2 regions of the Arthrobacter sp. Soil_C_60 genome follow, and region 2 is predicted to be linked to the other one. Evidence: predicted binding sites of a transcription regulator. Region 2 holds the regulator's gene; the other holds the start of a gene.

Region 1 (4,414 bases), on a different contig from region 2:
CTGGATGGAGAGGTTGCGGTGGATTACCCCAAGACCGCCCTGGCGCGCCATCGCGATGGCCATCCGGGACTCGGTCACGGTATCCATGGCCGCCGAGAGCAGCGGGGTCTGGACCGTAATGCGCTTGGACAACCGGGAGCTGGTGTCAGCCTCGGAAGGGATGACATCTGTCGGGCCGGGCAGCAGCAGCACGTCGTCGTAGGTCAAGCCCTCGAAAGCGAACGGGTTAAATTCTTCAGTCACTGTGCGGCCTTTCGGAGATACACCGGAATGGGGAGCGGCCAATGTCGCGGGGGTTACCGGTACAGAGGTGGATAGTTACATCCTAAAACCATTTGCCACCCGGCTCTATTTCGTTCCCGCACGCATGTGGTGGAACTAACTCACGGCGTCCAAGCCTTCGGGTCGGTCAGCCTGTGAATAATGTCCAACCCTCACGGCTTAAATGCGAAGGGGACCCGGCCAGTGTGAACTGTCCGGATCCCCTTCTGCGGCTACTGGGACCGAAGCGCGGGGGCTGCGGTCTTAGTGGCTGTGGCCTGCGTGGGCGTCCTCGTCCTCGGCCGGCTTGTCGACGACCAGAGTTTCGGTTGTCAGGACCAGCGCGGCAATGGATGCCGCGTTGACCAGCGCCGAACGGGTGACCTTGACCGGGTCGATGACGCCGGCAGCAACCAGGTCCTCGTACTTCCCGGTGGCGGCGTTGAAGCCGTTGTTGACCTCAAGCTCGCCCACCTTGGACACGACGACAAAGCCTTCGTATCCGGCGTTCTCGGCGATCCAGCGCAGCGGCTGGACCAGCGCGCGGCGGACAAGTCCGACGGCGGTGGCTGCGTCGCCTTCGAGAGCCAGAACGTTGGGATCGGTGTCCAGGGCCTGGGCTGCGTGGACCAGTGCGGAACCGCCGCCGGCCACGATGCCCTCTTCCAGGGCAGCACGCGTGGAGGACACTGCGTCCTCGATACGGTGCTTCTTTTCCTTCATCTCAACTTCGGTGGCTGCGCCGACCTTGATAACGCCGATGCCGCCGGCCAGCTTGGCCAGACGTTCCTGCAGCTTCTCACGGTCCCAATCGGAATCGGTGCGCTCGATCTCGGCGCGGATCTGCGCGACGCGGTCTGCAACATCGGATTCGGAGCCGGCACCGTCAACGATGGTGGTGGCGTCCTTGGTCACGGTGATGCGGCGTGCCGAACCCAGAACTTCCAGGCCGACCTGGTCCAGCTTCAGACCGAGGTCCGGAGAAACAACCTGGGCGCCGGTCAGGGTAGCAATGTCCTGCAGCATGGCCTTGCGGCGGTCGCCGAAGCCCGGAGCCTTGACGGCAACAACATTCAGGGTGCCGCGGATCTTGTTGACCACGAGGGTGGACAGGGCTTCGCCGTCGATGTCTTCGGCGATGATGAACAGCGGCTTGCCGGCCTGCAGCGCCTTCTCCAGCAGCGGCAGGAATTCCTGCACCGTGGAGATCTTTCCCTGGTTGATCAGGATCATGGCGTCTTCCAGGACAGCTTCCTGGCGTTCGGCGTCGGTGACGAAGTACGGCGACAGGTAGCCCTTGTCGAACTGCATGCCTTCGGTGAGGACCAGTTCGGTCTGCAGACCGGAGGCCTCCTCGATGGTGATGACGCCGTCCTTGCCGACCTGCTCGAAAGCCTTGGCCAGCAGCTCGCCGACCTCGGGGCTCTGGGCCGAGATGGTTGCCACTTCGGCAACCTTGCCCTCGACCTCGCGGGCGTTCTCCAGCAGACGTGCCGAGACTGCCTCGACAGCAACCTCGATGCCGCGCTTGAGGGCGCCGGGGGCTGCGCCTGCGGCTACATTGCGCAGGCCTTCCTTGACCAGGGCCTGGGCCAGGACGGTCGCCGTGGTGGTTCCGTCACCGGCGACGTCATTGGTCTTGGTGGCGACTTCCTTGGCCAGCTGCGCACCCAGGTTCTCGTAGGGATCCTCGAGTTCGACCTCGCGGGCGATGGTCACGCCGTCGTTGGTGATAGTGGGGGCGCCCCACTTCTTGTCCAGCACGACGTTACGTCCGCGCGGGCCCAGAGTCACCTTGACGGTGTTGGCCAGCTTGTCGACGCCGGCTTCCAGAGCTTTGCGGGCGGCATCGTCAAACTTCAACTGCTTTGCCATTTATTAATTCTCCTTATTGGACCAAAAACCCCGGCCAGTTGCCTGGCCGGGGTCATCGGAAAACTACTTGACGACGATCGCCAGCACGTCGCGGGCGGAGAGTACGAGGTACTCCTGGCCGCTGTGCTTGACTTCGGTTCCGCCGTACTTGGAGTAGATAACGACGTCGCCCTCGGCTACATCGACCGGGACGCGGTTTCCGTTGTCATCAACGCGGCCGGGGCCTACTGCGACAACTTCACCTTCCTGCGGCTTTTCCTTGGCGGTGTCCGGGATGACCAGGCCGGAAGCCGTGGTCTGCTCTGCTTCGAGCGGGCGGACAACAATACGATCCTCAAGAGGCTTAATAGAGACCGACACTCGGCTCTCTCCTTTGCATGAGCTACGAATAGGTTCTTTGGCCAAGGACTTTTCTGCCGTCGTCGCGGTGCCGGCAGGAGGTTCCTTGAATAATTAGCACCCGCACGGGGAGAGTGCTAATAAGACTCTATGTGCCGGATTAGCACTCGGTCAAGGTGAGTGCCAAAAGCGTCGCAACGCCCCCTTGCGCGAGCCCCGCCATCAGCTCGTGCCACCGGCCCCGCTACCGGTTCCAGCGCCAGCCGGAGTGCACCCGGACGGCATCGTCCGCCGTCGTTGTTTGGTGCCGTTGTTGCTTGAGGACATTTTTCTGCAGGAAAGTTGCCTAAGGCTAACCTAACCCGATACGGTTCGAAGGCGCGCAAGAATTAGCCAATCATTTTGTGATCTATTGCGGCGGGTACCGGGAGGTGCCCGAGCACCCGAATTTCCTGGAGCCATTTATGAATAAGTCAGTGAAGTCCCGCCTCCTGGCAGTCTCGGCCGTTGCCTCGCTGCTGGCGCTGAGCGCCTGCGGCCAGGACGCCGGGGCAGCCGACGCCGGCGCCAACGCGGAGACGATTACGGCTGAGCATGCGCAGGGCTCCACCGAGGTTCCGGCCAACCCGGAAACCGTCTACAGCTTTGACCTTGGCGCGATGGACAGCCTGGATTCCCTCGGCGTAGAGGTTGACGGCGCTCCGACCGCGCAGTACCCGGCGTCGCTGGCCAAGTACGGCGAGGATGCCGTCACCAAGATCGGTTCCATGAAGGAACCGGATTTCGAAGCGATCAGCGAAGGCGCTCCGGATCTGATCATCATTTCGGGCCGCACCGCCGGTGCCTACGAGGAACTGAGCAAGATCGCCCCGACCATCGACCTCAGCGTTGATGCCGCCGCACCGGTGGAGAGCTTCAAGGAAGTTTCCACCACGCTCGGCGAGATCTTCGGCAAGGAAGCCGAGGTCGAGAAGCAGCTGGCCGCGATCGATACCAAGATCGAGGAGACCAAGGCGGCCGCTGCCGATGCCGGCACCGGCCTGGTGGTGATGACCAGCGGCGGCGAACTCACCGCCTATGGCGCCGGTTCGCGCTTCGGCATCGTCCACGATGTCCTGGGCGTGGAGACCGCTGCCGACGTCAAGTCCGAAGGCTCCCACGGCGAGGCCATCTCCTTCGAGTACATCGCCGAGAAGAACCCGGCCCATCTCTTCGTGATCGACCGCGATGCGGCCGTCGGCGAGGCTGCAGGCAAGGCCGCCGCCGCGGTCCTGGACAACGAACTGGTCGCCGGCACCGACGCCGCCAAGAACGACAACATCACCTACCTGGATTCCGCTTCCTGGTACCTGGTGGGCTACGGCCTGAACAACGTCGACTCCATGGTCGGCGCCGTACAGGCCGCACTGGTCAAGTAGTCAATGCCGTTGCGGGCCGACGCATCCGGCCCGCAACGGAAGACACCTACCATGGCTTCCTCGACGATGACCCGCTCCACCCCGGCAGTCTCCGGCCGGGTAGCTCCGGCACGCCCGCGCGGTTCCGGCGGCCAGTTGGCGGTGGCCGGTGCCGCCGTTATCGCCCTCGCGATTGCCAGCATGTTTGTTGGGGTCAGCGACGTTTCGCTGCCCGCGCTGCTCGCGGGCGACCAGACGGCGTGGGATATTTTCTGGATCAGCCGGGTGCCGCGGACCATCTCCGTCATCCTGGCCGGCATGGCCATGAGCGTTGCGGGCCTGATCATGCAGCTGATGGCGCGCAACAAATTCGTCGAACCCTCCACCGTGGGCACGGTTGAATCCGCGTCGCTGGGCATCCTCGTGGTCACGGTGGCCGTCCCCGGCGCCTCCCTGCTGGCAAAGATGTCCACGGCCACCGTTTTCGCGGCCGCCGGTACCGCGCTCTTCCTGCTGGTACTGCGCCGGATACCGCTGCGCAA
Region 2 (4,414 bases):
CCGCCTACGGCCAACGTCTGTCAACGGGAGTCTCTCCGGCGGCGGGTCGGGAAACCCTTGACGCCGCGACCCGCAAACTGGAACATGTGATGCTTCAGACCCGCATTATCGACGGTTTGCGGACACAGGAATTGGGCCCGCAGGGACGGAAAGCGGTAGCCGGTCTGATCGCAGACGGGCTAGTGGACGGACCGGCGGCTTTCGCCGGCACCGTCCGGCTCACCTTGCAGGGCAGGCTTCTTGCCGACGCCGTGGTCCGCCGCCTGCTGGAAGACTGACAGGCACATAGTGGATTAGCCCTTTCTGGGCGCGCCGACTGCCTGCCTAGTTGAGCAGGCGCAGATTCAACGAGTAGCGGTAGGGGCGGCCGCGGTTGACTGCGATGCCTGCCATCACGGAGAACACCGTGAGGAAGACCCAGATTGCGGCTGCAATGACGGCAAAGAAGCCGCTGATCACAGGCACCAGAATCAGGATGTTGGCAATAACAGCAACGATCGTTGGCGGAAGTGTGAAGTTCAGGGCTTCCTTCGACTCTTGGGCCGTGAAGGGGCCGCGGTCCTTGAAGATCAGGTAGATCACCAGCGAAGGAAAGCAGCCCAGGATGCCGCCGAAATGAGCCAGAGTGGCCCACTGACGGTCTTCGGACGGCGTCAGCGGCAGGGCTGAGGAAGAGGCGCTTTCATACTGCGTCCGGGGAGCCGGTTGACGATCCGGTTGCTTCTTGCGCGCGGGGTTGTCTGACACAGGACCTACCTCAGGGAATTCGTTTTCGTTCTAATGGCTATTTACCTACGAAACTAAGATTAGCCGCAATGACCGGTAAACACCGGACTGGGGTCAATCTTCCGGCGCAGAATGGGGTTGCCGCAATGCGCATTCCTCAGGCGGTGAGGAAATCGATGACTTCTTCAACGCGTCCCAGCAGGGACGGTTCCAGGTCCGCGTAGGAGTTGACGCTGCCAAGCAAGCGCTTCCACCCGTCCGCGATGTCGATCTGGGTTTTGTTGGGCCACCCGAGGCCGGCGAGGATTCCGGTTTTCCAATCGGTTCCGCGCGGAACCACCGGCCATTTTTCCAGCCCGATGACGGCCGGCTTAATGGCCTGCCAGACATCCACATACGGGTGACCGACAATCAGCACGTTGTTGCGTGCCGATGGAACTGCCATGGCGGCCTGGGCAATACGCCACTCCTTGGTGTCGGGCAGCAGATGGTCTACCAGAATGCCCAGTTTTCGCTGCGGCCCCGGACTGAACGCCGTAACCGCCGAAGCCAGGTCATCCACGCCGTGGAGCGGCTCGACGACTATGCCTTCAACCCGAAGATCGTGGCCCCACACCTTCTCGACGAGTTCGGCATCGTGCTTGCCTTCGACCCAGACCCGGCTGGCCTTGGCCACCTGCGCGCGCAGTCCTTCTACTCTGACCGATCCGGAGGCCGTCCGCTGCGGACGTCCGACGGCGGCAGCGGCCATGGCAGGAACTACCTCCACGGGTTCACCTTCCAGCAGAAAGCCGAAGCCCAGGGGGAAGGAACGTTTCTTTCCCCGCCGGTCCTCCAGCGACACCAGATGGACCCCGCCGGACTTCTCCACGCGCACCACCGCACCTACCCAGCCGCTTTCGACGTCCTCCAGTACCAGCCCGGGTTCGGCCCCGACCTTGCGAAGCTGACGCGACTTCGGAGCGGATAGATCCTGTGGTCCCCAGCCGTAGCTGCTCATCGGTTGTAGTCCTTCGGTCACGCAGCTATCGGGTAGCTGCTGGCGATCAGCGGAGCCGCCGATAGATGCATGGCAGCCTGACAATGCTAACAACGTGCCAAAGGTATTAGACTTAGCACTTGGACGTGTTGAGTGCTAACCGGCATGTCTGCTGCAGCCGTACGAAATCAGGAGGTGCCCAGTGAGCGAAGGCCGTCGGCTCGAGGTGCTGCGCGCTATCGTGGAAGACTACGTGCATTCGCGCGAACCCGTGGGGTCCAAAGCACTGGTTGACCGCCACCATTTAGGTGTTTCCTCGGCCACAATCCGCAACGACATGGCTGCTCTGGAAGAAGAAGGCCTGATTGTCGCTCCGCACACTAGCGCTGGCCGCATTCCAACGGACAAGGGCTACCGGCTCTTCGTCGACCGGATTTCGGATGTGAAACCGCTCTCCTCCGCAGAACGCCGTGCCATCCAAGCCCTGCTCGAGAGCGCGGGCGACCTGGATGATGTCATGGATCGCACCGTGAGGTTGTTATCCCAGCTGACCAATCAGGTAGCCGTAATCCAGTATCCGCGGCTGGGGCGTGCTTGCACCAGGCACATCGAGTTTGTCCTGCTCGCACCGCAACAGGTCCTCGTTGTCCTGATTGCCGACAACGGGAAAGTTGAGCAGCGGGTCATTTCCCTGCCTGATCCCGTCACGGATGAAGAATTATCCGACCTCCGATCGGCCTATCTCTCCGAATTGGCCGGGCACCCCCTCGATTCGGTGGGCGGGCTGCTGCGGAACGGATTGAAAGACGTCAGACCCGGCACGGAGGCTATCGTGCCACCGCTTTCAGCGGCCTTGGAAAATCTTGCTGCAGCCACACAAGAGGAACGTATCCTCATGGCCGGCACGGCCAACTTGGCCCGTTCCCCCATGGATTTCCCGTTGAGTATCGGACCCATCCTCGAGGCGCTCGAGGAACAGGTGGTCCTGCTCCGCCTGCTGTCGGAGATGCAGCAGGACGCCCGCGGGATTTCCGTACGCATTGGACATGAGAACCCGTACGGTTCGTTGGTGGAAACATCCGTGGTCGCAACAGGCTATGGTCCGGGTTCTTCAGCCAAGCTGGGCATCCTCGGTCCAACCCGGATGGATTATCCAACTACTATGGCCGCCGTCCGCGCCGTAGCCCGTTATTTGTCACGCATCCTTGCCGGATAGGCAGCCGGCCAACAAGCAGCAACATGGGCAGCGGGAGCCGCTGTCCGCAACCGATTCCCAGGAAGAGAAGTAATACAAGGTGAGCAACCACTACGACGTACTCGGTGTCAGCCGCGATGCCACTGCTGAGGAAATCAAGAAGGCCTATCGGAAACTGGCTCGCAAGCTCCACCCTGATGTGAACACCGGGCCGGAGGCTGCGGAACAGTTCAAGCAGGTCAGCCATGCGTACGAGGTGCTGTCGGACCCGCAGAAGCGGCGGGTATATGACACCACAGGCAATGAGAACGGCACGGACAGCGGCTTCGGCGGCGGCTATTCGGGTGCTGGGTTCGCCTTCCAGGATATTTTCGAAACCTTCTTCGGTGGGCAGGGCACTGCCGGACCGCCTTCGCGCACGCGCCGCGGACAGGACGCACTGATCAATGTCCGCATCGATCTCAAAGATGCCGTGTTCGGCGTCAATAAGAAGATCGAAGTGGACACCGCCGTCGTTTGCCCCACGTGCGACGGCAGCTGCTGCCGTCCCGGCACGAGCCCGCGGACCTGCGACATCTGCGGCGGTTCGGGCCAGGTACAGCGTGCCGTCCGCTCCATCTTGGGGCAGGTCATGACCGCCGCTCCCTGCGGAAGCTGCCAGGGCTTCGGCACGATCATTCCCGACCCGTGCAACGAATGTAATGGGGAGGGGCGCATCCGCAGCCGCCGCTCGCTGACCATCAAAATTCCGGCAGGTGTCGGAACGGGCACCCGGATCCAGCTGGCCGGGCAGGGCGAATCAGGTACGGCAGGCGGCCCCCAGGGCGACCTCTACGTCGAGATCCGTGTTGCCCTGGATAAGAATTTCATCCGTGAGGGCGACGACCTCCATGTGACGATGGCGGTACCCATGACGGCTGCGGCCCTCGGTACGGATGTGGACATGGACACGTTCGACGGGACGCAGTCGCTGAACATCAAGCCTGGTACCCAGGCGGGCGAGGTCATCACCCTCAAGGGGCTTGGGGTGACGCATCTGCGGGGCTACGGCCGCGGCGATCTGAAGGTCCATGTGCACGTGGAAACGCCCACCCGACTCGATTCCGAGCAAGAGGAACTGCTGCGCCAGCTGGCAGCGTCGCGCGACGAGCAGTTCACCGAGGGCAAGCTTGCGGGCAGCGGCAGCGGCGTGTTTGCCCGGCTGCGGGACAAGCTCGGCAATCTCTAACAGTGACCAATCCCGTTTTCTTCACCGAACCTGGAGCACTGGCGGAGGTGGCATCCGGTGAGGAATTCGTCCTGACCGGTGCCGAGGCCAGGCATGCTGTCGCGGTTAAGCGTCTGAGCCCCGGCGAGAGCGTGGACGTCGTGGACGGACGGGGCATGCGGCTTTCCGGAACGGTCGTCTCGACGGGTACGGAGAGCCTGACCGTCTCCGTCGAGACCGTTGCCCCGGAACCCGCGGCACCCTTCCGGCTTACGCTCGTCCAGGCGTTGGCCAAGGGCGACCGTGA

What was found. Region 2 encodes HrcA, which represses chaperone genes, less so after heat shock. Its sites were predicted from a motif close to TTNGCACTCGNNNNNNNCGAGTGCNAA; they were not measured.
Region 1: the regulator HrcA is predicted to act here: its motif matches at 2,636-2,662, upstream of groES (co-chaperone GroES).

What each region holds. Positions count from the first base shown of each region.
Region 1 covers NZ_JBDGKM010000001.1:348,914-353,327, reverse strand. Annotated here, with positions in the region: gene guaB (IMP dehydrogenase) at 1-243, opposite strand, end outside; gene groL (chaperonin GroEL) at 526-2,136, opposite strand; gene groES (co-chaperone GroES) at 2,200-2,496, opposite strand; gene AC3A4M_RS01770 (siderophore ABC transporter substrate-binding protein) at 2,940-3,893, shown strand; gene AC3A4M_RS01765 (ABC transporter permease) at 3,945-4,414, shown strand, end outside.
Region 2 covers NZ_JBDGKM010000004.1:194,753-199,166, reverse strand. Annotated here, with positions in the region: gene hemW (radical SAM family heme chaperone HemW) at 1-278, shown strand, start outside; gene AC3A4M_RS10630 (DUF4870 domain-containing protein) at 325-747, opposite strand; gene AC3A4M_RS10625 (DUF3097 domain-containing protein) at 884-1,726, opposite strand; gene hrcA (heat-inducible transcriptional repressor HrcA) at 1,908-2,921, shown strand; gene dnaJ (molecular chaperone DnaJ) at 3,001-4,128, shown strand; gene AC3A4M_RS10610 (16S rRNA (uracil(1498)-N(3))-methyltransferase) at 4,131-4,414, shown strand, end outside.